One region of the Enterobacter kobei genome, then DNA from elsewhere that is predicted to be linked to it. Evidence: predicted binding sites of a transcription regulator. Region 1 holds the regulator's gene; each other region holds the start of a gene.
The links. The regulator PurR, encoded in region 1, represses purine synthesis genes. The targets are predictions, from matches to a motif close to CANGCAAACGTTTGCNTG.
Positions count from the first base shown of each region.

Region 2: a site for PurR is predicted at 1,433-1,450, ahead of pyrD (quinone-dependent dihydroorotate dehydrogenase). Genes of this name have one in related genera too.
Region 3: a site for PurR is predicted at 3,432-3,449, ahead of BFV64_RS04820 (nucleoside-specific channel-forming protein Tsx). Genes of this name have one in related genera too.
Region 4: a site for PurR is predicted at 3,866-3,883, ahead of gltS (sodium/glutamate symporter). Genes of this name have one in related genera too.

Region 1 covers NZ_CP017181.1:1,997,828-2,005,638, reverse strand. Annotated here, with positions in the region: gene BFV64_RS09650 (C40 family peptidase) at 1-148, shown strand, start outside; gene sodB (superoxide dismutase [Fe]) at 271-852, shown strand; gene BFV64_RS09640 (MFS transporter) at 892-2,058, opposite strand; gene cydH (cytochrome bd-I oxidase subunit CydH) at 2,222-2,311, opposite strand; gene purR (HTH-type transcriptional repressor PurR) at 2,609-3,634, shown strand; gene punR (DNA-binding transcriptional activator PunR) at 3,652-4,563, opposite strand; gene punC (purine nucleoside transporter PunC) at 4,678-5,877, shown strand; gene cfa (cyclopropane fatty acyl phospholipid synthase) at 6,176-7,324, shown strand; gene BFV64_RS09610 (riboflavin synthase) at 7,356-7,811, opposite strand, start outside.
Region 2 covers NZ_CP017181.1:1,625,283-1,633,093, forward strand. Annotated here, with positions in the region: gene BFV64_RS07715 (sulfonate ABC transporter substrate-binding protein) at 1-728, opposite strand, end outside; gene ssuE (NADPH-dependent FMN reductase) at 721-1,296, opposite strand; gene pyrD (quinone-dependent dihydroorotate dehydrogenase) at 1,546-2,556, shown strand; gene zapC (cell division protein ZapC) at 2,722-3,264, shown strand; gene BFV64_RS07735 (YcbX family protein) at 3,261-4,370, opposite strand; gene rlmKL (bifunctional 23S rRNA (guanine(2069)-N(7))-methyltransferase RlmK/23S rRNA (guanine(2445)-N(2))-methyltransferase RlmL) at 4,469-6,577, shown strand; gene BFV64_RS07745 (ABC transporter ATP-binding protein) at 6,590-7,811, shown strand, end outside.
Region 3 covers NZ_CP017181.1:1,020,803-1,028,613, forward strand. Annotated here, with positions in the region: gene secD (protein translocase subunit SecD) at 1-66, shown strand, start outside; gene secF (protein translocase subunit SecF) at 77-1,048, shown strand; gene BFV64_RS04810 (VOC family protein) at 1,204-1,569, shown strand; gene BFV64_RS04815 (helix-turn-helix transcriptional regulator) at 1,584-2,264, shown strand; gene BFV64_RS04820 (nucleoside-specific channel-forming protein Tsx) at 2,409-3,293, opposite strand; gene BFV64_RS04825 (SadB/YajI family lipoprotein) at 3,564-4,103, opposite strand; gene nrdR (transcriptional regulator NrdR) at 4,256-4,705, shown strand; gene ribD (bifunctional diaminohydroxyphosphoribosylaminopyrimidine deaminase/5-amino-6-(5-phosphoribosylamino)uracil reductase RibD) at 4,710-5,813, shown strand; gene ribH (6,7-dimethyl-8-ribityllumazine synthase) at 5,901-6,371, shown strand; gene nusB (transcription antitermination factor NusB) at 6,393-6,812, shown strand; gene thiL (thiamine-phosphate kinase) at 6,890-7,811, shown strand, end outside.
Region 4 covers NZ_CP017181.1:69,771-77,581, reverse strand. Annotated here, with positions in the region: gene trmH (tRNA (guanosine(18)-2'-O)-methyltransferase TrmH) at 1-421, shown strand, start outside; partial or broken gene recG (ATP-dependent DNA helicase RecG) at 425-2,505, shown strand; gene gltS (sodium/glutamate symporter) at 2,508-3,710, opposite strand; gene xanP (xanthine/proton symporter XanP) at 3,935-5,326, shown strand; gene BFV64_RS00355 (AsmA family protein) at 5,445-7,133, shown strand; gene yicI (alpha-xylosidase) at 7,251-7,811, opposite strand, start outside.

The DNA of each region.
Region 1 (7,811 bases):
CCATGTGGGTGTCTATGTCGGCAACGGGAAATTTATCCAGTCACCGCGCAGCGGCCAGGATATTCAGATCACCTCCCTGAGTGAAGACTACTGGGTACGTCACTACGTCGGCGCACGTCGCGTGATGACGCCGAAAACTATTCGCTAACCCCTGCCCTGCCGCATCCGTGGCAGGGTAAGTTCCTCTTTTGCATACCCTTTCAATTTGCTATCCTGTCCTTGTTGTCTGTGTGGTTATTGGCAACGCTAAATACAATAAGGAGAGAAGCAATGTCGTTCGAATTACCTGCACTACCGTATGCAAAAGACGCCCTGGCACCGCACATTTCTGCGGAAACCCTGGAATACCATTACGGCAAACATCACCAGACGTATGTCACCAACCTGAACAATCTGATCAAAGGCACCGATTTCGAAGGCAAAACGCTGGAAGAGATCGTCCGTAGCTCAGAGGGTGGCGTATTTAACAACGCGGCTCAGGTGTGGAACCACACCTTCTACTGGCACTGCCTGGCACCCAATGCCGGTGGTGAACCTGCCGGTGAACTGGCTTCCGCGATTAACGCCGCCTTTGGCAGCTTCGCCGATTTCAAAGCGAAGTTTACGGATGCCGCCATCAAGAACTTCGGCTCTGGCTGGACGTGGCTGGTAAAAGAAGCGGATGGCAAACTGGCAATCGTGTCCACCTCTAATGCAGGCACCCCGCTGACCACCAGCGCTACGCCGCTGATGACCGTGGACGTGTGGGAGCACGCTTACTACATTGATTACCGTAACGCGCGCCCGAACTACCTGGAGCACTTCTGGGCACTGGTCAACTGGGACTTCGTCGCGAAGAACTTCGCCGCGTAAGAGAGACGCAGAAGGGGTCCCCCTTCTGCGTTATTTTTATTATTCCGCCGTGCAAACGGCTTCTGGCTGTTTTCGGCCGGACATCATCACCAGCAGCAGGCCGAGAGCGGCAATAATCGCCCCCATCACCGGCACAAAGCTGTATCCCAGACCGCCAGAAATGACGGCGCCGCCCGCCGCAGCACCCAGGGCGTTCCCCAGGTTAAACGCACCGATATTCACCGAAGAAGAGAGTCCCGGCGCCTCGTGGGCGACACGCATCACGCGCATCTGCAGCGGCGGCACCACGGCGAAGGTGGCTGCGCCCCAGACAACCATCGCGATGGCCGCGCCAAACTCGTTACGCGCCAGCCACGGAATCGCGATCATGATGGCAATCAGCAAGGTTAAAAAGCCTTTCAACGTTCCGGCCACTGAACGGTCAGCAAATTTCCCGCCAAGGTAGTTACCCATTGAGAACCCTACGCCAATCAATACCAGCATCGCGGTAATAAAGATCGGGGTTGCATGGGTGATATCGTGCAGCACCGGTGAAATGTAGGTATAGAGCGTAAACATCGCCCCGGCCCCCAGCACGGTGGTCAGCAGTGCAGAAAGCACCTGCGGGCGCACCAGTACCGACAGCTCTTTGCGCACGTCCGGACGTTCACCCGCGCTGCCTTTCGGCAGGGAGAAGAACAAGGCCACCATCGCCACCACGCCCAGCCCGGCGGTTGCCAGGAATGACATACGCCAGCCGATCGCTTCACCCAGCCAGGTCGCAGCCGGTACGCCGCCAATGTTGGCAATCGTCAGCCCCATAAACATGGTCGCCACGGCGCTTGCCTGCTTATGTTTCGGCACCACGCTTGCGGCCACGACCGAGCCCAGCCCAAAGAACGCGCCATGGTTCAGGCTGGTCAAAATGCGCGACAGCATCAGGGTGGTGTAGTCAGGTGAAATGGCAGAGAGCACGTTGCCCAGGGTGAAAATCGCCATCAGGAAAATCAGCGCATTACGGCGCGCGCGGTGTGAAAGCAGTAGCGTCATCAGCGGCGCCCCCACCATCACGCCGATGGCATAAGCGCTGATTAACATCCCGGCCGCAGGGATCGAGACATCCACGCCCCGGGCGATAACAGGCAGTAACCCCATCGGGGAGAATTCGGTGGTGCCAATCCCAAAAGCGCCAATCGCCAGGGCAAGCAGGGGAAAATTGATTTTCATGCGTCAACTCCGGATGCCGTGTCATGTCGTGACACAGAACAAAGAAGCGGAAAGCATGACATCAATCACAAAAAATGAGAAGTTAACAAAATGGCAAAAGATTTTTGCCTGAGAAGTAACAATCCGGTAAACCGGGAGGGAGAAGATTCTCCCTCCGCGTAAATCAGTGCAGCACAGCCGTCAGGCCAGCCGCCACAATCAGCGCCAGCACAACGATGGTGGTGAACAGCGAAAACTTCAGATCGGAACTCATCAATTTTTCTCCTTTTAATCCCCCCACGAAAAGTGAGCTTGCTCATTTTTGCACAGTTTACGTCAAAAATCTTCCCGGATTTAAGCTGATAACCACTTTACCTCTTCCCCTTTTCATCAAGATAGGACAAAATTCCACGCTAAATTTATTAGCGTACCGGCCATTGACCCCCTCCTGACGTCCCGTGTCGTTTTCCTGGCGTACCGCAATCTAAAATTGCGTGATAAGGGTGAGAGAAGGCAAACGTTTACCTTCAAGTATTTCAGGAGTTTAGGATATGGTCTGGAGTGACATTTAATGGCAACAATTAAAGACGTAGCAAAACGCGCAAACGTTTCCACTACAACCGTATCACATGTAATTAACAAAACCCGCTTTGTGGCGGAAGAGACGCGCAACGCCGTCTGGGCAGCAATCAAAGAGCTGCACTACTCGCCAAGTGCGGTTGCGCGCAGCCTCAAGGTGAATCACACCAAATCGATTGGTCTGCTGGCGACCAGCAGCGAAGCGGCCTATTTTGCTGAGATCATTGAGGCGGTAGAGAAAAACTGCTTCCAGAAAGGCTATACCCTGATTCTGGGCAACGCGTGGAACAGCATTGAAAAACAGCGAGCCTATCTCTCCATGATGGCGCAGAAGCGCGTGGATGGCCTGCTGGTGATGTGTTCCGAGTACCCGGAATCCGTACTGTCGATGCTTGAAGAGTATCGCCATATCCCGATGGTGGTGATGGACTGGGGTGAAGCCCGTGCGGATTTCACGGATTCCGTTATCGACAACGCCTTTGAAGGCGGCTATATGGCGGGCCGTTATTTGATCGAACGCGGTCATCGTGAGATTGGCGTGATCCCGGGTCCGCTTGAGCGTAACACCGGCGCAGGTCGTCTGGCTGGCTTTATGAAAGCGATGGAAGAAGCACTGATCACCGTGCCAGAAAACTGGATCGTACAGGGTGACTTTGAGCCGGAATCAGGCTACCGCGCGATGCAGCAGATTGTCTCCCAGCAACATCGTCCTACCGCCGTTTTCTGCGGGGGCGACATCATGGCGATGGGCGCGCTCTGTGCGGCCGATGAGCTGGGTCTGCGCGTCCCGCAGGACATTTCCGTGATCGGCTATGACAACGTGCGCAACGCGCGCTTCTTTACCCCTGCGCTGACCACCATTCACCAGCCGAAAGATTCGCTGGGTGAAACGGCCTTCAACATGCTGCTCGACAGGATCGTCAACAAACGTGAAGAGTCGCAGTCCATTGAAGTCCACCCGCGCCTCATCGAACGCCGTTCCGTTGCGGATGGTCCGTTCCGCGACTACCGTCGTTAATCGCTTTACGGAGCCAGTCACACTGGCTCCCGTAACCATTCCCGGTTAAGCGTTTCGCTGTCCCCCAGATAATCCAGCAGCCAGGCCATAGCAGGTGAAACATCATTTTGTTGCCAGGTCAGACAGCAAGCCGCATCCGGGAACGGATTCTCCAGCGTCAGTTCAACCCACTCGCCGGTGTCGATTCGCGGGCGCGCAAAATGAACGGGCACCATCGCGACGCACAGCCCTGCACTGAGGCAGGTCGCCGACGATTCCCAGTCCGGGGCGACCACGCGACGCTGGTTATCCAGCAGCCAGGTGATACGCTTGGGCAGCGAGCGGGAGGTGTCCTCCAGCACCAGCGACGGCCAGTTACGCAGGGTATCGTCGCTTAACGGCCCCTCCATGGCCGCCAGGGGATGATCGCGTGCCACTACGCATTTCCAGCTCAGCATCCCCATATCGCGAAAGGCATAGCGTCCCCCAACCGGAATCGCCTGCGTCGCCCCAATCGCCATTTCTACCCTGCCGTCCGACAGCGCGTCCCACACGCCGTTGAACACTTCCTGCGAAACACGCAACTCAACGTCAGAAAAATGACGATAGAAATCGACGATCATTTGCCGGGTGCGTTCCGGCTTCACGATATTATCGACCGCGATGGAAAGATGCCCCCGCCAGCCGTTAGCGATCTGCTGACACTGTTCGCGGGTGATCTGCATTTTTTTGATAACAGAACGCCCTTCTTTCAAAAACCACGCCCCGGCAGGCGTTAATTCCACATCACGATGTCGCCGTTCGAACAGCGGAACGGCCAGCCACTCTTCTAGCTGACGCACCGTATAGCTGATTGCCGACGGGACGCGGTGCAGTTCCTGCGCTGCTCCGCTAAAGCTGCCGTTACGCGCGACAGCATCGACCACTTCAAGAGAATAATCTGACCACATTTTCTGCCTGCAAAAAATTTGAATGCACCCGCCAAATATTAGCGTTTCACAAGCCGCTTTGCACTCCCTACACTCTGCGCCAATGTACACCTGCCTCCTCAGGAGAAGAAAATAATGCAACCCAGGAAAGGTTTTTTAGTCTGGCTCGGCGGCTTAAGCGTGCTGGGCTTTTTAGCCACCGATATGTACCTGCCGGCTTTCGCCGCCATGCAGGAAGATCTGCAAACCCCTGCCGCCGCGATCAGCGCCAGCCTGAGTTTGTTCCTCGCCGGTTTTGCCTTCGCGCAGCTGCTCTGGGGACCGCTCTCGGATCGCTTTGGCCGCAAGCCGGTACTGTTGCTGGGTCTGGCCATTTTTGCCGTGGGCTGTCTGGGGATGCTATGGGTTCGCGACGCCACCTGGCTGCTGGTACTGCGGTTTATTCAGGCAGTCGGCGTCTGCGCCGCAGCCGTCACCTGGCAGGCGCTGGTCACCGACTACTATCCGGCGAACCGTACAAACCGAATTTTCGCGACCATTATGCCGCTGGTGGGGCTTTCCCCTGCCCTCGCCCCGCTGCTGGGTAGCTGGATCCTCGCGCATTTCGACTGGCAGGCCATCTTTGCCACGCTGTTTGCCATCACGCTGGTACTGATGCTGCCGGCGTTTGCCCTTAAGCCCGCGCATAAAAAAGAGGCGCATGCCGACGCCAGCCCAATTACCTTTGCCTCCCTGCTGAGCGCCAAAGCGTATCGCGGTAATGTGCTGATTTATGCTGCCTGCTCGGCGAGCTTCTTCGCATGGCTGACCGGTTCACCCTTTATTCTGCACGATATGGGCTACAGCCCGGCGGCCATCGGTCTGAGCTATGTTCCGCAGACCATCGCGTTCCTAGTTGGCGGGTACGGCTGTCGCGCGGCGCTGCAAAAATGGGAAGGCCAGCAGATGCTGCCGTGGTTGCTGGTGCTGTATGCGTTGAGCGTTATCGGGACCTGGGCCGTCGGCTTTATTCCCGGCGTCGGTCTGGCTGAAATTTTGATTCCATTCTGCGTAATGGCCATCGCGAACGGCGCGATATACCCTATCGTTGTGGCGCAGGCGCTTCGTCCCTTCCCGCAGGCGACAGGCCGTGCGGCCGCACTTCAGAATACGCTGCAACTGGGGCTGTGCTTCCTGGCCAGTCTGGTGGTCTCGGCGCTGATTGCCACACCGCTCCTGACCACCACCAGCGTGATGCTGGTTACCGTTGCGCTGGCCGGCATGGGCTATCGTATGCAGGCAGCCGCGCAGCGTGCGCAGGATAACCGCGCGCAGGCAGAAACGTCACATGCGTAATTACTGCAAAAATTATGTAACTTTTCGGTGATTAGGTTGCTAACAATTTTCTATTGAATCACCAAATTTTGCGGCCTATACTAAATTTGGTTCGATTAAATACGATAAATATTAAGTGTTAACGGGAGCCGGAGTGCTCCCGTTTTACCATGGAAGGCATTTCGGCAAGGGTTATCTCCCTTCCTCTGTTCTACGTCGGATACTAGCCTCGCGGTATATACCGTGAGATTTCTCACAAACCAAAAAAAGCGTCTACGCTGTTTGAAGGTTCTGATCACAGTAGGGTGATGGAGAAGCTATGAGTTCATCGTGTATAGAAGAAGTCAGCGTTCCGGACGATAACTGGTCCCGGATCGTCAGTGAACTGTTAGGTCGAGCAGGCATCACGATTAATGGATCATCGCCATCCGATCCTCAGGTTAAACATCCCGACTTTTTTAAACGCGTGTTACGAGAGGGATCGTTAGGCCTGGGAGAAAGTTATATGGATGGCTGGTGGGAATGCGAACGGCTGGATATATTTTTCACCCGCGTTTTGCGTGCTGGTCTGGAAAATCAACTCCCTCGCCATCTGAAAGACACCCTGCGCGTCGCCTCAGCCCGCCTGTTTAACCTGCAAAGTAAAAAACGCGCCTGGATCGTCGGCAAAGAGCACTACGACCTTGGCAACGACCTGTTCAGCCGTATGCTGGACCCCTTCATGCAATATTCCTGCGCCTACTGGAAAGAGGCATCGACGCTTGAAGAGGCGCAACAGGCCAAGCTGCGTCTGATTAGCGAGAAACTGCAGCTTGAGCCCGGAATGCGTGTGCTGGATATCGGCTGCGGCTGGGGTGGGCTGGCGTATTTTATGGCGAAGCACTATGGCGTCAGCGTCGTCGGCGTCACGATTTCAGCAGAACAGCAAAAGCTGGCGCGAGAACGCTGCCAGGGTCTTGATGTTGACATCCGGCTGCAGGATTACCGTGACCTGAACGAACAGTTTGATCGTATTGTCTCCGTGGGTATGTTCGAACATGTTGGCCCGAAAAACTACGACACCTATTTTGACGTCGTGGATCGCAATTTGAAACCAGACGGCATTTTCCTGCTGCACACCATCGGGTCTAAGCGCACCGACAACAACGTCGACCCGTGGATCAACAAATACATCTTCCCGAATGGCTGTTTACCGTCCGTGCGCCAGATTGCCAACGCCAGCGAGTCCCATTTCGTGATGGAAGACTGGCATAACTTTGGCGCGGATTACGACACCACATTGATGGCATGGCATGCACGTTTTCAGGAAGCCTGGCCGGAGATTGCGGACAACTACTCTGAACGATTCAAGCGGATGTTTAGCTATTATCTGAATGCCTGCGCGGGGGCGTTTCGCGCGCGAGATATTCAGCTCTGGCAGGTTGTTTTCAGCCGAGGGATTGAGCACGGCTTGCGGGTCGCCCGCTAAAAAAATAACCCCGGTTACCCGGGGTTATTTTTTATTCGTCTTCTGTGCTCGTTATTATTGCCGCTTCTTTTGCCGCCAGCACGCGCTCAACCGTATCCACTACCGCCTGGGTTTGCGGATCGATTTCGATATTCACGCGATGCCCGAGTTTTTTCGAACCCAGCGTGGTGCGTTGCAGCGTTTCAGGAATTAAATGCACGCAAAAACGCGTTGCCGTCACTTCTCCAACCGTCAGGCTAATCCCATCAATGCCAATAAATCCTTTATAGAGGATGTATTTCATTAATGACGGATCCTGCATTTTGAACCAGATTTGACGGTTATTTTCCGATGTCACGATTTTCGCCACTTCAGCCGTGGTCATGATGTGCCCCGACATCAGATGGCCGCCAATCTCATCACTGAACTTCGCCGCACGCTCAACGTTGACGGTATCACCTACAGCCAGCTCGCCCAGATTAGTAATACGCAGGGTCTCTTTCATTAA
Region 2 (7,811 bases), 370 kb from region 1:
CTTTGGGTCAGCGTGTCGGCCTGCGTAAAGGTATCCAGTACGCTCTGAATAAATGCGCCATTCTTTTCCGCGTAAGGACGCGCGGCAAGGTAGAACGAGCCGGTCTGCTTCAGCGTCGTGCCATCCTTCAGCACACGCACGCCTCCTTGCAGTAATGCTGCGGAGTAGTACGGATCCCAGATAGCCCAGGCATCAACATTCTTCTGCTGGAACGCGGCACGAGCGTCGGCTGGAGTCAGGTAAACGGGCTGAATGTCCGTGAATTTCAGCCCGGCCTCCTGTAAAGCGCGCAGCAGCAGGTTGTGTGAACTGGAGTCTTTCTGAAAAGCGACCTTATGACCTTTTAGGTCGGCAACGCTTTTAATCTCGCTGTTTTCAGGCACCAGAATGACTTCGGCCTTCGGTTTAGGCGGTTCAACGCCGACATAAACGAGGTCCGCCCCAGCAGCCTGGGCGAATATCGGCGGAATATCGCCTGTGCTACCAAGATCGATACTGCCTACGTTTAAGGCTTCCAGCATTTGAGGACCGGCAGGAAACTCGATCCAGGCAAATTTGGTGTCCGGGAAGCGTTTTTCCAGAAGCTGGTGACTTTTTGCCAGCACCATACTGACGCTGCCTTTCTGATAGCCAATGCGTAAACTGTCCGGCGCTGTTTCTGCGGCCTGAGCCAGCCCGGCCAAGGCCATCAGGCCAGCCAGCCCGAGGCGGGTTAAGGTTTTAAACATGTGCGACTCCTTGAGGCTGGCCAAACGCAGGTGCCTGGATATCCCGGCGATGCAGCGCGTGCCAGAAGGTTTCCAGCGCAGCATCGAGGCGCGTTTGCAGATTCGGCGTAAAGTGCGGCTTGTGTTGATAATCAATGACCTGCGAATCGTCCGCGAAAACCCCATGGAGAATCTCTTGTGCTTTCAGGGCATTCAGGACCGGTTTCAGGGCATAATCCACCGCCAGTAAATGGGCAACCGTTCCGCCCGTTGCCAGCGGCAGCACCACTTTGCCGTCCAGCGCGCGCTCCGGCAGTAGATCGAGCAGGGTTTTCAGTGCGCCAGAAAAAGAGGCTTTATAGATCGGTGTCGCCACGATTAAACCGTCTGCCTCTTTCAGTTGCTCTGTGAGGGTTTTCAGCGCAGGGCTGTCGAAACGGGCGTACAGCAAATCTTCGGGTTCGAAGTTATGCAGATTCCAGTGGCACACTTCCACATCCAGCGCATTGAGCTTTTCACGGGCATATTCCAGCAGGGCGCTGGAACGCGAAGGGAATCGTGGACTTCCGGCCAGGGTAATGACGCGCATACTTCCTCCTTATAACCAATTGTTTGCTTTTATCTAACATTCATAACAATTTTCAGGAGTGTGACACCGCGCGGTTATTCCACTAAATGATTTATCTGCAATTAAAATGCGAAAAAGTGCATAAGAAAGAGACCGGGAGGTAAACGTTTGCGTTTTACGCTGATTTTTTTGCCGCAGGTCAATTCCTTTTCGCAGCGGGATCGCCCATAATCCCCTCCCGGTTTGCACACCGGGAATCCAGGAGAGTTCATGTACTACCCCTTCGTTCGTAAAGCCCTTTTCCAGCTCGACCCTGAGCGCGCTCATGAATTGACATTCCAGCAATTACGTCGCATTACCGGAACGCCTCTGGCGGCTCTGGTGCGCCAGAATGTGCCGGAAAAACCTGTGCAGTGCATGGGTCTGACCTTTAAAAACCCGCTGGGTCTGGCGGCCGGTCTGGACAAAAACGGTGAGTGCATTGATGCCCTGGGCGCAATGGGCTTTGGCTCCATTGAAATCGGTACCGTTACCCCGCGTCCACAGCCGGGAAATGATAAGCCGCGTTTGTTCCGCCTGGTGGAAGCCGAAGGGCTGATCAACCGCATGGGCTTTAATAATCTCGGCGTTGATCACCTGGTCGAGAACGTGAAAAAAGCCCATTTCGATGGGGTGCTGGGCATTAATATCGGTAAAAATAAAGACACGCCGGTTGAGCAAGGTAAAGATGACTATCTGATTTGTATGGAAAAAGTCTACGCCTATGCCGGTTACATCGCGGTGAATATTTCATCGCCGAATACCCCGGGCCTGCGTTCTTTACAATATGGCGAAGCGCTGGACGATCTTCTCAGCGCCATTAAAAATAAACAAAATGAACTGCAGGCGATCCACCATAAATATGTTCCGGTCGCGGTGAAGATCGCGCCGGATCTTTCGCCTGAAGAATTGATCCAGGTTGCCGACAGTTTAGTTCGCCATAATATTGATGGTGTTATTGCGACCAATACGACGCTCGATCGCTCCCTCGTTCAGGGAATGAAAAACTGTGACGAAGCGGGTGGGTTAAGTGGCCGTCCGGTACAATTAAAAAGCACCGAAATTATTCGTGCTCTGTCTGCAGAATTAAAAGGGCGTTTGCCGATTATTGGTGTCGGCGGTATCGATTCGGTCATTGCTGCGCGCGAGAAGATGGCGGCAGGGGCATCGCTGGTGCAAATCTATTCCGGCTTTATTTTTAAAGGACCGCCGCTGATTAAAGAAATCGTTACGCATATCTAATCTTTTCTCTTAATCAGACAACCAGGGCTTTATTTCCAGCCCTGGTTGTTTTATATTCCGTCACTGTTGCTTATTTAGACATTCTGGTCTTTTATTAATGATGTTATAAACGAAGCGACAATCAGGACATTTTTAGTACAGGACGTTTGGGGACGGGAGAGAAACATGCGAATTAAACCTGACGATAACTGGCGCTGGTATTTTTGCGACGAGCACGATCGTATGATGCTCGATTTAGCCAATGGCATGTTGTTTCGTTCTCGTTTTGCCCGCCGAATGTTAACCCCGGACGCGTTTTCACCCTCGGGCTTTTGCGTTGACGATGCTGCACTTTATTTCTCCTTTGAAGAAAAATGTCGCGATCTGGTGCTCTCTAAAGAGCAGCGTGCCGAGCTGGTATTAAATGCGCTGGTGGCGATTCGTTTCCTGAAACCGCAAATGCCGAAAAGCTGGCATTTCCTGCCGCACGACATGAACTGGACGCCAGCAACGGGTGATGCGGCCAGCGTCAATCTGAGCGATACCGCCGAAGAGGTGAGTTTGTTAGTGGTGGAGCCGGGCGAAAATGCTGCGCTTTGTCTGCTGGCGCAACCCGGCGTGACGATTGCCGGGCGCGTAATGCAGTTAGGGGATGCGATCAAAGTCATGAATGACAGGCTGAAGCCACAGCTGCGTGTCGATTCCTTCAGCCTCGAACAGGCGGTTTAAGCTTCCAGCTGTACGGATGTTTTCGGTACGCAGCTACAGCACAGAATTGTGCCGTCGTTTCCCACTGCCGATTTCTTCAGCGCTGTCACTTCTCCCTCTACCAGCTTGATGCGACAGCATCCGCAGATTCCCGCACGACAAGAATACGGTACGCGAATACCGGCCTGTTCCAGTTGCTCCAGCAGCACCTGCTGATTGTTGCCACGAATAATTTTGCCCTGCCAGTGAATATCCACGGCAGAGGCGACGTTCGTCTCAACTTCAACGCTTTCTTCTTCCTGACCGGCGCCGTACACTCTCGCAGGCCCGCGGGCGAGGATTTCGACCTCATCGCCCACGCGGATCACACCGCTGGAGCGGGGGATCAGGTTCTGGCCGAAATCGACATTGCCGTTATCCTGGGCGGTGCGGAACGATTGCAGCGTTTTCAGCGGTTCGCCAGAGGGGTGCTTTTGCCCTTTTTCCGGACTCACGGTGGTAAAGATACAGCGGCTGCACGGCTTGACGACATCAAAGATGACGCTACCAATGCGGATCGTTTTCCAGGTGTCTTCTTCCCACGCATCGGCACCGGTTACCACCAGGTTCGGACGGAACTGCTCCATCTGCACGCTGGCCTTACAGCGGTTTTGTAAATCACGCAGCGACGCCTCGTTGGTCAGCAGGAACGGGAAGCCGTCGGCGAAGGAGAGTGGAACGGCATCGTGGCGCTTCACGCGGCGCGTCAGTTCAGGCCCCACCCAGCGCAGCTGCACGTCGCGGGAAAAGAAGCCGCTTAGCCAGCGGTTAATCTCTTCCGGGGCGATGCGCGCGGTAAAATGGTTACCCCAGACTTCCGTTGGCGCGTCGACGGGCGCAAAATCAGCAAAGCGAATCACCGTGCTGGAACCGTCCGGCGCGGTCAAATGCAATCCGTCATGAAGCGGGGAAGGGGTAAAGCGAACCATCTGCGGGAACTGGCGCGCGGTGATGAACGTACCGTCAGGCTCGGTGACCATAAAAATACGATCGAAGGCAAATCCGCTCATGTCTGCCAGTGCGTGAGAAACGCCGATGCCGCGCATGGATTTCACCGGATGAATAAAAAGCCTGGATAACGTCGCCACTGCATACTCCCGCAAATGAAAATAAGCCTTCAACTTTATGACATACACGCCATATTAGCTATAATGCGCGACAATTTTCTAAGAGTAAAAGTGACGATATGAATTCTCTGTTTGCCAGTACGGCCCGTGGGCTGGAAGAGCTGTTAAAAACTGAACTGGAAGCCCTGGGTGCGCAAGAGTGCCAGGTAGTTCAGGGTGGTGTCCATTTTGAGGGCGACACGCGGCTTATTTACCAGAGCCTGATGTGGAGCCGTCTGGCATCGCGCATCATGCTGCCGATGAAGGAGTGCAAGGTCTATAGCGACCTTGACCTCTATACCGGCGTACAGATGATCGACTGGACAGAGATCTTCACCCCAAATGCCACCTTTGCGGTGCATTTCAACGGCGTGAACGATGAGATCCGCAACAGTCAGTACGGTGCGCTGCGCGTGAAAGACGCCATTGTGGACTGCTTCACCCGTAAGAATAAGGAACGCCCTAATGTCGATCGCGAAAATCCGGACCTGCGTATCAACGTCTGGCTGAACGGCGACACGGCGAGCATTTCTCTCGATCTGAGCGGCGCGGGTTTGCATTTACGTGGCTATCGCGATCGCACCGGGATGGCGCCGATCAAAGAAACCCTTGCCGCAGCCATTGTGATGCGCTCCGGCTGGCAGCCGGGCACACCGCTGCTCGATCCGATGTGTGGTTCCGGTACGCTGCTGATTGAAGCCGCAATGCTGGCTACCGACCGTGCGCCAGGGCTGCACCGCGGTCACTGGGGCTTTAAAGGCTGGGCGCAGCATGATGAAGCCCTCTGGAAAGAGGTCAAAGATGACGCGCAGAGCCGTGCGCGTAAAGGCCTGGCAGAGTACACCTCGCATTTCTATGGTTCGGACAGCGACCCGCGCGTGATTGAACGTGCGCGAAGCAACGCCCGTCGAGCGGGTATCGGTGAGCTGGTCACCTTCGACGTGAAAGATGTCGCGAACCTGACCAACCCGCTGCCGAAAGGCCCGTACGGTACCGTAATCAGTAACCCGCCATACGGTGAGCGTCTGGACAGCGAACCGGCGCTGATCGCCCTGCACAGCCTGCTGGGCCGCAATATGAAAGACTATTTTGGCGGCTGGAATCTGTCTCTGTTCAGCGCGTCGCCGGAGCTGTTGAGCTGTCTGCAACTGCGCGCCGATCGTCAGTTTAAAGCAAAAAACGGTCCGCTGGACTGTGTGCAGAAAAACTACCATCTGGCAGAAAAAGCGGCGGACAGTAAGCCAACCGGCGTGGCGGAAGATTACGCCAACCGTCTGCGCAAGAACCTGAAGAAATTCGAGAAGTGGGCGAAACAGGAAGGGATTGAATGTTACCGCCTGTACGATGCCGACCTGCCGGAGTACAACGTGGCGGTTGATCGCTACGCCGACTGGGTTGTCATTCAGGAATATGCTCCGCCAAAAACCATTGATGCACAAAAAGCGCGCCAGCGTATGCTGGACGTGATTGCGGCCACCATCGCCGTGCTGGGCATTGCGCCGAACAAGCTGGTGCTGAAAACCCGCGAGCGTCAGAAGGGCAAAAACCAGTACCAGAAGATGGGCGAGAAGGGTGACTACATTGAAGTGGGCGAATATAACGCCCGCCTGTGGGTTAACCTGACCGACTATCTCGATACCGGTCTGTTCCTTGACCACCGCATCGCCCGCCGTATGCTCGGCCAGATGAGCAAGGGGAAAGATTTCCTCAACCTGTTCTCCTATACCGGCAGCGCGAGTGTGCATGCCGGCCTCGGCGGCGCGCGCAGCACCACTACCGTGGATATGTCGCGTACCTACCTGGAGTGGGCCGAGCGTAACCTGCGTCTGAACGGTTTAACCGGGCGCCAGCATCGCCTGATGCAGGCCGACGTGCTGGGCTGGCTGCGTGATACCGATGAACAGTTCGACCTGATCTTTATCGATCCGCCGACCTTCTCCAACTCTAAGCGCATGGAGGATAGCTTTGACGTTCAACGCGACCACCTGCGCCTGATGACCGACCTGAAGCGCCTGTTGCGTAAAGGCGGCACCATTATGTTCTCGAACAACAAACGCGGCTTCCGTATGGATCACGACGGTTTAGCAGCCCTGGGACTGAAAGCACAAGAAATTAGCCAAAAAACGCTGTCTCAGGACTTCGCCCGTAACCGTCAAATCCATAACTGCTGGTTGATTACCGCGGTCTGAAAGGAATAATAAATGTCTTTAATTAGTATGCACGGCGCGTGGCTCTCTTTCAGTGACTCACCGCTTCTCGATAATGCAGAGCTGCATATCGAAGATAACGAACGCGTCTGTCTGGTGGGCCGTAACGGCGCGGGTAAATCCACGCTGATGAAAATCCTCAACCGCGAGCAGGGGCTGGATGACGGCCGCATCGTGTACGAGCAGGATCTGATTGTCTCCCGCCTCCAGCAGGACCCGCCGCGCCATGTCACCGGCAGCGTGTATGACTTCGTGGCGGAGGGGATCTCTGAGCAGGCGGAATACCTGAAGCGCTATCACGAGATTTCGCATCTGGTCATGACCGACCCGAGCGACAAGAATCTCAATGAGCTCGCAAAAGTGCAGGAGATGCTCGATCACCACGGCCTGTGGCAGCTTGAAAACCGCATTAATGAAGTGCTGGCACAGCTTGGTCTGGAAGCGGATATGGAGCTGTCTGCGCTCTCCGGCGGCTGGCTGCGTAAAGCGGCCCTGGGCCGCGCGCTGGTCAGCGGGCCGAAAGTGCTGCTGCTGGACGAACCGACGAACCACCTGGATATCGAAGCCATTGACTGGCTGGAAGGGTTCCTGAAAACCTTCAGCGGCACCATCATCTTTATCTCGCACGACCGTTCGTTTATTCGCAATATGGCGACCCGTATTGTCGATCTCGACCGCGGTAAGCTGGTCACTTATCCTGGCGATTACGATACCTATCTGCTGGAGAAAGAAGAAAACCTGCGCGTGGAAGAGCTGCAGAATGCTGAGTTTGACCGCAAACTGGCGCAGGAAGAGGTCTGGATCCGCCAGGGCATCAAAGCCCGCCGCACCCGTAACGAAGGCCGTGTGCGTGCCCTGAAAGCGATGCGCCGCGAGCGCAGCGAACGCCGCGAAGTGATGGGCAGCGCCAAAATGCAGGTTGAAGAGGCATCCCGCTCCGGCAAGATTGTCTTCGAAATGGAAAACGTTAACTATCAGGTTGACGGCAAAGTGCTGGTAAAAGATTTCTCTGCTCAGGTCCAGCGCGGCGACAAAATTGCGCTGATTGGCCCCAACGGCTGCGGCAAAACCACATTACTGAAGCTGATGCTGAGCCAGTTGCAGGCTGACAGCGGCCGTATTCACTGCGGCACCAAACTTGAAGTGGCCTACTTCGACCAGCACCGCGCGGAGCTGGATCCGGACCGCACGGTAATGGATAACCTCGCTGAAGGTA
Region 3 (7,811 bases), 980 kb from region 1:
GTCGGCACCCGTGCCATCGTGAACCTGCTGTACGGCGGCAAGCGCGTCAAAAAGCTGTCTATCTGAGGAGTGCGTTGTGGCACAGGAATATACTGTTGAACAATTGAACCATGGCCGTAAAGTCTGGGACTTTATGCGCTGGGACTACTGGGCCTTCGGCATTTCAGGTTTACTGCTGATTCTGTCCATCGTCGTTATGGGCGTGAAAGGCTTTAACTGGGGTCTGGATTTCACCGGTGGTACGGTTATCGAGATCTCCCTGGAAAAACCGGTCGATATGGACCAGATGCGTCTGTCTCTGCAGAAAGCCGGCTTTGAAGAGCCGCTGCTGCAGAACTTCGGCAGCAGCCGTGACATCATGGTGCGTATGCCGCCGGTACACGATGCTAACGGCAGCCAGGAGCTAGGCAGCAAGGTTGTTAACGTGATTAACGAAACAACCAGCCAGAACGCGGCGGTCAAGCGTATTGAGTTTGTCGGCCCGAGCGTGGGTGCGGACCTGGCGCAGACCGGTGCAATGGCGCTGCTGGTGGCGCTGATCTCCATCCTGGTGTACGTCGGTTTCCGCTTCGAGTGGCGACTGGCGGCCGGGGTGGTTATCGCCCTGGCGCACGACGTGGTGATCACCATGGGGGTTCTGTCGCTGTTCCACATTGAGGTTGACCTGACCATCGTGGCATCTCTGATGTCCGTTATCGGTTACTCACTGAACGACAGTATCGTGGTATCTGACCGTATCCGTGAAAACTTCCGTAAGATCCGTCGCGGTACGCCGTACGAAATCTTTAACGTGTCGTTGACCCAGACGCTGCACCGTACCCTGATCACCTCCGGTACCACTTTGATGGTGATCCTGATGCTGTTCCTGTTCGGTGGCCCGGTACTGGAAGGCTTCTCGCTGACCATGCTGATTGGTGTCTCCATCGGTACGGCGTCGTCTATCTACGTCGCATCCGCACTGGCATTGAAACTCGGCATGAAGCGCGAGCACCTGCTCCAGCAGAAGGTTGAGAAAGAAGGGGCGGATCAGCCGTCCATTCTGCCGTAAGGCGTCGAATAGCGTGTTATCGAAATCCCGGTCGGTTGACCGGGATTTTTTTTATCTGCTCCTGACAAACACTCCTGACAAACACTCCTGACAGTATGCTGTCAGGAGCCCTGTCGTAGACTCTTTTCGAACCCAAACAACAGTCAGGAGGATGTATGAAAAGTGTGATTAACTGGTTTGAAATTCCCGTGGTAGATATGGATCGCGCCATCAAATTTTATGAGCCAGTCATGCAGGTCCAGCTGAGACGTGAGAAAATGGACATGGCAGAGCTCGCGGTATTCCCGCATGACGATCCGGCCACCGGCGGCGCGCTGGCAAAATTTGAGGGCGTTTCGCCGTCGCAGCAGGGCGCTATTATCTATCTGCATACGGATAACCTGACGGCTACGCTCGATCGCATTGCCTCCGCGGGCGGCGAGTGCGTGTTTGGCCCGCTGGAACTGCCGGATGGTATTGGCACCATTGCTTTGTTTATCGACAGCGAAGGTAACCGCGTCGGCCTCCATCAACCTGCCTGAGAGCGTAATACGATATGACCCGACGCGCTGACCGTTTGTTTCAGATTGTGCAAATCCTGCGGGGCAGGCGTCTGACGACGGCAGCGCATCTGGCGGACAGGCTTGGCGTCTCCGAGCGCACGGTCTACCGCGATATCCGCGATCTGTCGCTCTCCGGCGTGCCGGTGGAAGGCGAAGCGGGAAGCGGATACCGGCTGATGTCGGGTTTTGATCTGCCGCCTCTGATGCTGACAAATAAGGAGTCTGAGGCGCTGATCGTCGCAATTCGCCTGCTCAAGACCTGGGGAGGAGAATCGCTGTCGCGCGAGCTGGAGTCGGCCCAGGAGAAAGTGCTGGCGATCCTGCCTGAGGAGAGTCGTCGAAAGGCGGAGCAGACGCGGATTTATGCCCCGGATTTCTGCATGCAAAGCCACTCCCGCAGCGATTTTGACATGATTCATCAGGCAATTTCCGCCCAGCACGTGCTGGCGTTGCATTACCGTGATGAAGCCGGGCAGCTTTCAAAGCGTGAGGTTCAGCCGCTGGGCTTGTTCTTCTGGGGAGAGCGTTGGCTGCTGGCGGCGTGGTGTGAACGGCGCGATGACTATCGCTGTTTCCGACTCGACAGATGTCTCAATATCGTGCAGACGGAGAGACGGTTTAGCGAAAGTGCGGACAGGTCTCTGGCGGATTTTTTGCGCAAGGTTAAGCAATAAAAAGCCAGCTCTTGAGCTGGCTTTTTTGCCCGGCGGCGAGGTAAAAGCAAAACGGCAACGTATGTTGCCGTTTTTAGTATTTGTTCCCTCTCCCTGTGGGAGAGGGGCAGGGTGAGGGCATCAGCCCGCACAGTCCCGCACGGGTTAGAAGTTGTAACCCACGACCAGGTAGCCACCCCATCCGGTAGAACGAACGCTGAAATCGCCGTTGCCGAAGTTCAGGCTGGCATCGTCGTTCCACTGACCACCGTTGTGCCAGTAACGCGCAACCACGGAATAGTGCCAGTGATCGTAGTTCAGCGCCAGGATGTGGCTGGACGCGATAGAATCATTGGTACGTGCTTTCTTACCGTTCAGATCGCGGAAGTCGTTATCGCCCAGGTCTGAGCCCCAGTCAAAGTTGGTGAAGCCGATATAGCTCAGGTTGCCGCCCCACAGCTGAGTGATTGGCACAAAGTATTTCACTTTGAAACGGTAGCCGTCCCACTCGTTTTCGTTTGCCGCACCGTAGTTCTGCCACTGGTACTTAGCATAAACGTTCAGGGACAGGCTCATTGGCAGGCCAGTATCGATGTCCGTACCCAGACCCATGTACCAGGTGCTCTGACGACCGGACTTGTTGCGGCCCATATCGTAGATGTAGTTGTTTGCGAAGTACCACTCTTTGAACGGACCAAAGCTCAGATCGGTACCGGTCAGCTTGTCGATAGAGAAGCGTGGTTCGATTTCCATAAACAGCGGAGAACCGTGGTTCCAGATACCTTTTGCATCGGTGTTACCGCCGAAGAAGACCGGAGCATCCATGTAGCCGTAGAAATCAAACCAGTCTTTCTTGGCAAATGCTTCGTATTCCAGGTAGGTGTCGTTGCGGATCTGTGGTCCGAAACGGGTGTGATAGCTACCAACCACGTTAACGCTCTGGTGCCACCAGTCGGAGAGATATTGTGGTTTGTCGTTTTCCGCTGCGTTAACAGTGAAAGAGGAGGACAGTGCCAGCACGGCGCCAGCTGCGAGTAATGTTTTTTTCATAATCATGCCACTGATTGAAATTCCCTTCCGGGAGTGAAAAATGCGCGAATTGCGTTTCTAAATATTTCGTGTTTCTGCGGAGCCTATTATAGGAATCCTTGCTCACAAAAATATGTGTTGTTTCACATATCTATCACACGCGTAATCGATTGCGTTCACGTTTGCGTACTTTAAACGGCCGGGATTGTAGCGGCAATCATTTATGTTGCCAATCCATACGAAATGTAAATGTTAGCGGAGTGACATTTCACTCCGCTCAGAAGGAAGGGTTTACTGCGCGGCGGGTTGGATGTCGTGAATGCGGATAAAGCCTAACTGTTCTGGCGTAAGGCCGCTTAACTGCAGCGGAATATCCACATCACTGGGCGCTAAAACGCTGGCCGGGGCGGTGAAGAGCTGGTTCTTCACGTTCACTTCCTGGTAATTCTCCGTCGTGCCCTGGATCTGTCCCCACTCAACGGTGCCGCTAAAAGCGGGCAGCGGATCGTTGGATTCTCCCTGAATGCGCAATGTTGCGCGCGTACCATCTGCATTCGCTGCCACATTGACCAGCGACATTTTCAGCGTGCCAATCTGGCTATTCAGCCGCGCAGGTGTGTTCGCGCCAGGCAGCAGGTATACCCCGCTGCTGGATTTGGCGTTCAGCGCGTTTTGCTGGGTGATCTTCACCGTTTCTTTGTTCAGTTTGTCCATCGCCGTATTAAGTGTATTCACACTCTGTTTCATCTGACGGACTTCGGTTTGCTGTGCACAGGCACTGAGGGTGAAGAGGCTCCCCACCAGTAAAATTCTCAGGTAACGTCTTGTCATAGCGTTTATTTCCTTGAAATAACGGATCTCCCTAATGGTAGCCAGCAACGTGCCGTCAGACATAGATCCTTTGTCTCAAAAAGCTCTTCCTTTGTTGTCAGGCCAGATCAGGGTAAAATGAAACTCAGTTAACCGGATAACAGGGATACCGTATGCATTGCCCATTCTGCTCCGCTGTGGATACCAAAGTCATCGACTCGCGTCTTGTAGGCGAAGGGTCATCCGTACGCCGTCGTCGGCAGTGTCTGGTGTGCAACGAGCGTTTTACGACCTTTGAGGTTGCTGAGCTGGTAATGCCGCGCGTGGTAAAAAGTAACGATGTGCGCGAGCCGTTTAACGAAGAGAAGCTGCGTAGCGGGATGCTGAAGGCCCTGGAAAAACGTCCCGTCAGCGCGGATGACGTCGAAATGGCGTTAAACCACATAAAATCTTATCTTCGTGGTCTGGGCGAGCGCGAGGTGCCAAGCAAGATGATCGGCAACCTGGTGATGGAGCAGCTGAAAAAGCTCGATAAGGTCGCCTATATCCGCTTCGCCTCTGTCTACCGCAGTTTCGAAGATATCAAAGAGTTTGGCGAAGAGATCGCCCGCTTACAGGATTAAGCTCATGCAGGATGAGATTTACATGGCGCGAGCCATGAAGCTGGCGCAGCGCGGGCGTTTTACTACCCATCCCAATCCGAACGTCGGGTGCGTGATCGTTAAAGATGGCGAGATCGTGGGGGAGGGGTTCCACTATCGTGCCGGCGAGCCGCACGCCGAGGTCCATGCGTTGCGGATGGCAGGTGAGAAGGCACGCGGTGCCACCGCCTACGTAACGCTGGAGCCCTGCAGCCACCACGGGCGTACCCCACCGTGCTGCGACGCGCTGATTGCTGCGGGGGTTTCCCGCGTGGTGGCATCGATGCAGGATCCGAATCCGCAGGTTGCCGGACGCGGTCTGTATCGCCTGCAGCAGGAAGGCATTGACGTCAGTCATGGGCTGATGATGCAGGACGCCGAAGCGATCAACAAAGGCTTTCTGAAGCGCATGCGCACCGGGTTCCCGTATATCCAGCTTAAGCTGGGCGCCTCGCTGGACGGTCGTACGGCGATGGCAAACGGTGAAAGCCAGTGGATCACCTCGCCCCAGGCAAGGCGCGATGTGCAACGTCTTCGCGCGCAAAGCCATGCTATCCTCACCAGCAGTGAAACCGTTCTGGCTGACGATCCGGCTATGACCGTGCGCTGGGACGAACTGAATGCCGATACTCAGGCGCTTTACCCGCAGGAGAACCTGCGTCAGCCGCTGCGTATTGTCATTGATAGCCAGAACCGCATAACGCCGGAACATCGCATCGTGCAGCAGCCGGGTGAAACCTGGATTGCCCGTACCAAAGAAGATACGCGCGAATGGCCAGAGGGCGTGCGTAGCATTATGGTACCTGAGCACAACGGTCGCCTCGACTTAGTGGTGCTGATGATGCTGCTCGGCAAGCAGCAGGTGAACAGCATCTGGGTAGAAGCGGGACCCACGCTCGCGGGTGCGCTGTTGCAGGCCGGGCTGGTGGATGAACTGATTGTATACGTTGCGCCTAAACTGTTAGGCCACGACGCGCGCGGCCTGTTTGTGCTGCCTGGCCTTGAAAAACTGGCCGACGCACCGCAACTCACATTCAGCGAGATTCGTCCTGTAGGCCCGGATGTCTGCCTCCATTTAACGACAGCGTAATTGCTCCTGAAATAGGGAAGCAGTGCGCAAAGTATTATGATAAAATCCGCCCCCCTGCGGGGCCAAATGAACCCGTAAAGGAAGAGTATGAACATTATTGAAGCTGCTGTAGCTACCCCGGACGCTCGCGTCGCCATCACCATTGCGCGTTTCAACAACTTCATCAACGACAGCCTGCTGGAAGGTGCGATTGACGCCCTGAAACGTATCGGTCAGGTGAAAGATGAGAACATTACCGTTGTTTGGGTTCCAGGCGCTTACGAGCTGCCACTGGCAGCGGGCGCGCTGGCGAAAACCGGTAAATACGACGCGGTGATCGCGCTGGGTACTGTTATTCGTGGCGGCACTGCGCACTTCGAATACGTTGCGGGCGGTGCAAGCAATGGTCTGGCACACGTTGCGCAGGATGCTGAAATTCCTGTCGCGTTCGGCGTGCTGACCACCGAAAGTATTGAACAAGCCATCGAACGTGCTGGCACCAAAGCCGGTAACAAAGGTGCAGAAGCTGCACTGACCGCGCTTGAAATGATCAATGTATTGAAAGCCATCAAGGCCTGATTTTTTTGTAAGGGGAATTCCGTGAAACCTGCTGCTCGTCGCCGCGCCCGTGAATGTGCCGTTCAGGCACTTTACTCCTGGCAGTTGTCCCACAACGACATCGCCGATGTTGAGTACCAGTTCCTGTCAGAACAGGACGTGAAAGACGTCGATGTTCTGTACTTCCGTGAACTGCTGTCGGGAGTGGCGACTAATAGCGCGTATCTCGATGGTCTGATGAAGCCATACCTGTCCCGTCTGCTCGAAGAGCTGGGTCAGGTGGAAAAAGCAGTGTTGCGTATCGCGCTGTTTGAGCTGTCTAAACGTGATGATGTGCCGTACAAAGTGGCCATCAACGAAGCGATCGAACTGGCAAAAACCTTCGGCGCTGAAGACAGCCACAAATTTGTTAACGGCGTTCTTGATAAAGCTGCACCTGCGATCCGTCCCCACAAAAAGTGATCCGCAAACCGGAGTCCTGCATTGCCTGACAGGCAGTGCGGCTCCGGTTTTTTCTTTTATTTGCTGAGGCATAACGTATGGCATGCGGCGAATTCTCCCTGATTGCCCGTTATTTCGACCGTGTCAGAACCTCTCGTCTTGATGTTGAAACCGGCATTGGCGATGACTGTGCACTTCTCAATATTCCCGAAAAACAGACGCTGGCAATCAGCACCGACACCTTAGTGTGCGGACGTCATTTTTTACCCGATATCGATCCTGCCGATCTGGCGTATAAAGCGCTGGCGGTCAACGTCAGCGATCTGGCCGCGATGGGTGCCGATCCGGCATGGCTAACGCTGGCCCTGACGCTGCCCGAGGTCGATGAAACCTGGCTTGAAGCCTTTAGCGATGCGCTGTTTGAACAGCTGAACTACTACGATATGCAGCTGATTGGCGGTGATACTACTGCAGGGCCGCTGTCGATGACGCTGGCGATCCATGGCTATGTGCCCCTCGGTCGGGCGCTCAAACGCACGGGCGCAAAACCAGGTGACTGGATCTACGTGACCGGTACACCGGGAGACAGCGCTGCGGGGCTGGCTATTCTTCAGGATCGCTTGACCGTGAAGGATGCTGACGACGCGGCGTATCTGGTGAAACGCCATCTGCGACCCACCCCGCGTATTCTGCATGGGCAGGCGCTACGGGAACGGGCAAGCTCGGCTATCGATCTCTCCGACGGGCTGATCTCCGATCTTGGCCATATTCTGAAGGCCAGCGGCGTGGGCGCGCGCATCGACCTGGATCTGTTCCCGCTATCAGAGCAACTGCTTCGCCACGTGGAGCCTGAGCAGGCCCTGCGCTGGGCGCTTTCCGGTGGTGAGGATTACGAACTGTGCTTCACGGTACCTGAGCTGAACCGTGGCACGCTGGATGTGGCGTTAGCGCATCTCGGCGCGAAATTTACCTGCATCGGGCAGATCATGCCGGAGAGCGAAGGGCTGAAGTTTGTGCAGG
Region 4 (7,811 bases), 1.9 Mb from region 1:
TATGCAGGTTCTTGCGACTCACCTTTCTGCTAAAGCTGTAGATTTCCGCGAGATCGACTACACCCGCCCAACCTGCATTTTGATGGGGCAGGAGAAAACCGGGATCACCCAGGAAGCGCTGGATCTGGCAGATCAGGACATCATCATCCCGATGATCGGTATGGTTCAGTCTCTGAACGTGTCGGTTGCCTCTGCGCTGATTCTGTATGAAGCGCAGCGCCAGCGCCAGAACGCCGGAATGTACGAGCGCAGCAACAGTATGCTGCCTGAAGAGGAACAGCAGCGCCTGCTATTTGAAGGCGGTTATCCGGTGCTGGCTCGCGTCGCGAAGCAGAAAAAATTGCCTTACCCCCACGTCAACGCGCAGGGCGAAATTGAAGCCGATGCCGAGTGGTGGTCCACCATGCAGTACGCCGGGTAACTGATGAAAGGCCGCCTGCTGGATGCCATTCCGCTCAATAGCCTGACGGGCGTGGGCGCGGCGCAAAGCAGTAAGCTGGCAAAAATTGGCCTGCATACCGTGCAGGATCTCCTCCTGCACCTCCCTCTGCGTTACGAAGACCGCACTCAGCTCTACAAAATTGGCGATCTGCTGCCTGCCATTTACGCCACCGTTGAAGGCGAAGTCCTGAACTGCAACATCACGTTTGGTGGACGCCGGATGATGACCTGTCAGATCAGCGACGGTACCGGCATTCTCACCATGCGTTTTTTCAACTTCAGCGCAGCGATGAAAAACAGCCTGGCGACAGGCCGCCGAGTGCTGGCCTATGGCGAAGCCAAACGCGGTAAATACGGCGCAGAGATGATCCACCCGGAGTACCGCGTGCAGGGCGACCTCAGCACACCGGAACTGCAGGAGACGCTTACGCCGGTTTACCCGACGACTGAAGGCATTAAGCAGGCAACGCTGCGTAAACTCACCGATCAGGCGCTGGAGCTGCTGGATACCTGCGCGATTACCGAACTTCTGCCCCCGAGCTGGCACAGGGCATGATGAGCCTGCCCGAGGCATTGCGCACACTGCATCGTCCACCACCCACATTACAGCTCAGCGATTTAGAAAGCGGCAAACATCCCGCACAACGGCGTCTTATCCTTGAGGAATTACTGGCACATAACCTGAGCATGCTGGCGCTTCGCGCAGGCGCGCAGCGTTTCCACGCTCAGCCGTTAAGCCAGAATGATGCGCTCAAAGATAAGCTGCTGGCCACTCTGCCGTTTAAGCCGACCGGCGCTCAAGCGCGCGTAACGGCCGAGATTGAACGCGATATGGCCCTCGACGTGCCGATGATGCGCCTGGTGCAGGGCGACGTCGGGTCCGGTAAAACGCTGGTTGCCGCCCTGGCAGCACTGCGCGCGATTGCCCACGGTAAACAGGTGGCGCTGATGGCGCCGACTGAGCTGCTGGCTGAACAGCACGCCAATAATTTCCGCGCCTGGTTCGCGCCGCTCGGGATTGAGGTAGGCTGGCTTGCCGGGAAGCAAAAAGGCAAAGCGCGTCTTGCGCAGCAGGACGCCATCGCCAGCGGCCAGGTGCAGATGATTGTCGGCACACACGCTATCTTCCAGGAGCAGGTACAGTTTAACGGCCTTGCGCTGGTGATTATCGACGAACAGCACCGCTTCGGCGTGCATCAACGTCTGGCGCTGTGGGAAAAAGGGCTGCAGCAGGGCTTCCATCCGCATCAGCTGATCATGACCGCCACGCCAATCCCGCGCACCCTGGCGATGACCGCCTATGCCGATCTGGATACCTCCACCATCGATGAACTGCCGCCGGGGCGTACGCCGGTCACGACGGTCGCCATACCGGATACGCGCCGCAGCGATATCATCGACCGCGTGCGCAACGCCTGTACCCACGAAGGGCGTCAGGCCTATTGGGTCTGCACCCTGATTGAAGAGTCAGAACTGCTTGAAGCGCAGGCTGCTGAAGCAACGTGGGAAGAGCTAAAGCTGGCGCTGCCGGAGCTAAACGTGGGTCTGGTTCACGGGCGCATGAAGCCTGCCGAAAAACAGGCGGTGATGCAGGCGTTCAAACAGGGTGAGCTGCATTTACTGGTCGCGACGACGGTTATTGAAGTGGGCGTCGACGTCCCCAACTCCAGCCTGATGATCATCGAAAACCCGGAGCGTCTTGGCCTTGCTCAGCTCCACCAGCTGCGTGGGCGCGTTGGGCGTGGCGCAGTGGCCTCCCACTGCGTGCTGCTCTATAAAGCGCCGCTCTCAAAAACTGCCCAGATGCGTTTGCAGGTGCTGCGTGACAGCAACGACGGTTTTGTGATTGCACAAAAAGACCTTGAGATACGCGGCCCGGGCGAATTGCTGGGCACGCGTCAGACGGGAAATGCCGAATTTAAGGTGGCGGATTTGCTGCGCGATCAGGCCATGATCCCGGAAGTTCAGCGCCTCGCACGCCATATTCATGAACGCTACCCCGAACAGGCGGCAGCGTTAATTGAGCGCTGGATGCCGGAAACCGAGCGCTATTCTAACGCCTGATCTCAGGCAAACATCGGCAGCATCAGGTACAGCTTAATCACCAGCGCGTTGACGATATCAATAAAGAACGCCCCGACCATTGGCACCACCAGAAACGCCATGTGCGATGGCTCAAACCGTTCGGTAATCGCCTGCATGTTGGCAATAGCCGTTGGGGTTGCCCCCAGACCAAACCCGCAGTGACCCGCTGCCAGCACCGCTGCATCGTAGTTTTTCCCCATCAGGCGCCAGGTCACGAACATGGCGTACAGCGCCATAAACAGTGCCTGCACCGCCAGAATCGCCACCATCGGCAGCGCCAGCGAGGCCAGCTCCCACAGTTTGAGGCTCATCAGCGCCATCGCCAGGAACAGCGACAGACAGACGTTACCGAGCACCGATACCGCACGTTCAAACACGCGGTAGAAGCCCATCAGCGCAAGACCGTTGCTCAGAATGACCCCGATAAACAACACGCAGACAAAGGTCGGAAGTTCAAACGCTGTACCCGCCAGCCATTGCGCAACCACTTTGCCCACGGTCAGGCAGATGGCAATCATCGCGATGGTTTCAATCAGTACCAGCGAGGTGATGCTGCGCCCGACATCCGGCTTTTCGAACGCGGTGGGCACCATTTCATCGTCCGGTCTGCCATTCGGCGTGGTGGAATGTTTAACGAGATAACGGGCCACCGGGCCGCCAATCAGGCCACCCAGCACCAGACCAAAGGTTGCGCAGGCCATCGCCACTTCCGTTGCGTTTTCAAAGCCGTAACGCTCGATAAACAGCTTACTCCACGCGGCTCCAGTACCATGGCCGCCTGACAGGGTAATCGAACCCGCCAGCAGACCCATCAGCGGATCCAGCCCCAGCAGCGTCGCCATGCCGATGCCAATGGCGTTTTGCATCAGCAGCAGTCCCACCACCACAATCAGAAATACGCCGAGCACCTTACCGCCAGAGCGCAGGCTCGCCAGGTTGGCGTTCAGGCCGATGGTGGCAAAGAAGGCCAGCATCAGCGGATCTTTCAGGGACATATCAAAATCAATTTCCCAGCCCATGCTTTTTTTCAGTACCAGCAGGGCCAGCGCCACCAGCAAGCCACCGGCGACAGGTTCAGGAATGGTGTACTTTTTCAGAAAGGAAACACTATGTACCAGCTTGCGACCAAGCAGCAGAACCAGCGTTGCGGCAACAAGGGTCGACAACGTATCGAGATGAATCATAAAAGGCTCCTGTTATGCGCGTGTTCCATACACACGCGGCGTTATCCTGGCCGGTTTGCGCTCTTCATGAGCCACCGGCGCAAAAAGTGTAATTTTTTTTCCCGACGGGTTGTAGAAAACCTGCTCACAACGGCAGATTTTCTTCCCTTTTTTTGCTGGCAATCGTTTGCTTTTACCAGGTGGTCAGATAAAATGCCCGCTTTTCCACCGTGGGATTGCCGCCGATGTCCGTTAACACCATAGAGTCGCCTGATGCGCAACCGATTGCGCAGAAGCAAAATAGCGAACTGATTTACCGCCTTGAAGATCGCCCGCCACTGCCTCAGACGCTTTTCGCGGCCTGCCAGCATCTTCTGGCGATGTTTGTCGCGGTGATCACCCCGGCGCTGCTGATCTGCCAGGCGCTCGGTTTACCGGCGCAGGATACGCAGCACATCATCAGTATGTCCCTCTTCGCCTCTGGCGTGGCCTCAATTATTCAAATTAAAGCGTGGGGTCCGGTGGGGTCGGGATTATTGTCGATCCAGGGTACCAGCTTTAACTTCGTGGCACCGCTGATCATGGGCGGCACAGCCCTGAAAACCGGCGGTGCGGATGTCCCGACCATGATGGCGGCGCTGTTCGGCACCCTGATGCTGGCAAGCTGCACGGAGATGGTCATCTCCCGCGTGCTGCATCTGGCGCGCCGCGTCATTACCCCGCTGGTCTCCGGCGTGGTGGTGATGATTATCGGCCTGTCGCTGATTCAGGTCGGCCTCACCTCCATCGGCGGCGGCTATGCCGCAATGAGCGACCATACCTTCGGCGCGCCGAAAAACCTGCTGCTGGCGGGCGTCGTGCTGGCGATCATTATTCTGCTTAACCGCCAGCGTAACCCTTACCTGCGCGTGGCTTCTCTGGTGATCGCCATGGCAGCCGGTTATCTGCTGGCGTGGGCGCTGGGCATGTTGCCGGAGAACACCGTACCGACCAACAGCGCGCTGATCACCGTCCCCACGCCGCTGTACTACGGTCTGGGCATTGACTGGGGTCTGCTCCTGCCGCTGATGCTGGTCTTTATGATCACCTCTCTGGAGACCATCGGCGATATCACCGCTACCTCCGACGTCTCCGAGCAGCCGGTGTCCGGCCCGCTGTACATGAAGCGCCTGAAAGGCGGCGTGCTGGCGAACGGCCTGAACTCGTTTGTTTCTGCGGTATTCAATACCTTCCCGAACTCCTGCTTCGGCCAGAACAACGGCGTGATCCAGCTGACCGGCGTCGCCAGCCGCTACGTGGGTTTTGTGGTGGCGCTGATGCTGATCGTCCTCGGCCTGTTCCCGGCGGTGAGCGGCTTTGTGCAGCACATTCCTGAGCCGGTGCTGGGTGGCGCAACGCTGGTGATGTTCGGGACTATCGCAGCGTCCGGGGTGCGTATCGTCTCCCGCGAACCGCTGAACCGCCGGGCGATCATGATTATCGCGCTGTCGCTGGCCGTGGGTCTGGGCGTTTCTCAGCAACCACTGATCCTGCAGTTTGCCCCTGACTGGGTGAAAAACCTGCTCTCTTCCGGCATCGCCGCGGGCGGTATCACCGCTATTGTGCTGAACCTCGTTTTCCCGCCTGAAAAGAACTGATCCCCTTCACGGCAGGCAGTCAATGCCTGCCGTGACATCTATTTACACCATTCCCGCCTTGAGGATTGCGCATAAATCGTGCATAACTCCCTTATGTACGTTTGCGGGATGGAAGACCATGAAATTTATTGGAAAGCTGCTCGTCTATCTTCTGGTAGCCCTGCTCATTGTGATACTGGCGCTCTATATTCTGCTCCAGACCCGCTGGGGCGCGGCTCAGGTCAGCAGCTGGGTGACGGTGAATACCGATTACGAACTCAGTTTCGACAAGATGAATCACCGCTTTTCGTCGCCTTCCCATCTTATTCTGGAAAACGTCACCTTCGGGCGGGACGGTAAACCTGCCACGCTGGTAGCCAAAAAAGTTGATATCGGCCTGAGCAGCCGTCAGGTGACCGATCCGCTGCATATGGACGCCATTACCCTTTTCGATGGCACGCTGAACCTCTCGCCGCAGACGGCACCGCTGCCCTTGCAGGCCGATCGTCTTCAACTGAGCAACATGGCCTTTAACAGCCCGAATACCGAATGGGATCTGAGCGCGCAGAAGGTGACGGGCGGCGTCAGCCCATGGCAGCCGGAAGCCGGCAACGTGCTGGGGAAAAACGCGCAGATTCAGATGAGCGCAGGCTCGCTGACCCTCAACGGCGTCCCGGCCACCAACGTGTTAATTGAGGGCCAGCTTAACGGTAAGGAGGTGGTGCTGAACACTATCGGGGCCGATATGGCGCGCGGTTCGCTCACCGGCTCCGCCCTGCGTAACGCCGACGGAAGCTGGGTTATCGATACCCTGCGTCTGAATGAGATCCGCCTGCAGAGCGACAACACGCTGACAGCCTTCTTTGCCCCGCTGGCCACCATCCCTTCTCTGCAAATAGGCCGTCTGGAGGTCACCGACGCCCGGCTGCAGGGCCCGGACTGGGCGGTGACCGATCTCGATTTAAGCCTGCGCAACCTGACGATAAGCAAAGGCGACTGGCAAAGTCAGGACGGGCGTTTGTCCATGAACGCCAGCGAGTTTATCTACGGCTCGCTGCATCTGTTTGACCCGATCCTGAACGCAGAGTTTTCCCCGCAGGGTATGGCGCTGCGCCAGTTTACCTCCCGCTGGGAAGGCGGCATGGTGCGCACCTCCGGCAACTGGCTGCGCGACGGCAAAGCGCTGGTGCTGGACGATGTCGCCATCGCCGGTCTGGAGTACACCCTGCCGCAGAACTGGAAAACGCTATGGATGGAGCCGCTACCGGAATGGCTGAACAGCGTCACGCTGCAAAAATTCGGCCTGAGCCGCAACCTGGTGATCGACATCGATCCCGCCTTCCCGTGGCAGATCACCTCCCTGGATGGCTACGGTGCCAACCTGCAGCTGGTGAAAGACCGCCAGTGGGGCGTGTGGAGCGGCAGCGCAACCCTGAACGGCGCGGCGGCGACCTTTAACCGCGTGGATGTGCGCCGTCCGTCGCTGGCGTTGAATGCCAACGCCGCCACGGTGAACATTACCGACCTGAGCGCATTTACCGAGAAAGGCATTCTGGAAGCGACGGCCACGGTTTCGCAGTTGCCGCAACGGCAAACCACCGTAAGCCTTAACGGGCGCGGCGTGCCGCTCAACGTGCTGCAGCAGTGGGGCTGGCCAGCGCTACCGGTGACGGGCGATGGCAATATTCAACTCACCGCCAGCGGTAGCGTGCAGGCCAATGCGCCGCTGAAGCCGACGGTGAACGGCAAGCTGAGCGCGGTGAATATGGATAAACAGCAGGTAGAGCAGACGATGACGGGTGGCATTGTTTCAACACCCGTGCAATAAATAAGCCGGGTGGCGGTTTTATTCCCTCTCCCTGTGGGAGAGGGTCAGGGTGAGGGCATCAGACCGCATAATTACCGTAGGCCCGGTAAGCGAAGCGCCACCGGGCATTTTTACCGCTCAGAGGTGAACCACCACCTCATTCCCCTCCGCTTTTACCACCACGCCCCACTCGCTTCCCGCATGTGAACCGCCTTTCACGCCGCCCACCTTCTGCACGTTGCGCAAGCACACCGACCAGTTTCGCGCCTCACCCACGCCGGTCAGGGTCACGGTATCGCCCTCTCGTGACGCTTTCAGCGTAAACGCCACCGCGCCGTCCGCCGCAGGCACTTCACTCACCGCCGTTGCGCCATCCTCCAGGTTAAACAGCTGGAAGGCCGTGCCCTCGTTCCACGCATAGTCTGGTTTCTGGCTGTTATTGCCCAGCGCCAGCAGGGTGTTATCGCGCACATAGACTGGCAGGCTGCGGAAATCGTGCTGTTGCTTATGCCAGCGGCTACCCTGAATTTCGTCGTTATGCCACAGGTGCGTCCAGCGTCCTTCCGGTAGCCAGAACTGCACATCGCCCTCCTCTGAGAACACCGGCGCGACCATCACCGCATCCCCCAGCATGTACTGGCGGTCAAGATAATCGCACGCCGGATCGTCCGAGAACTCCAGCATCATCGCCCGCAGCAT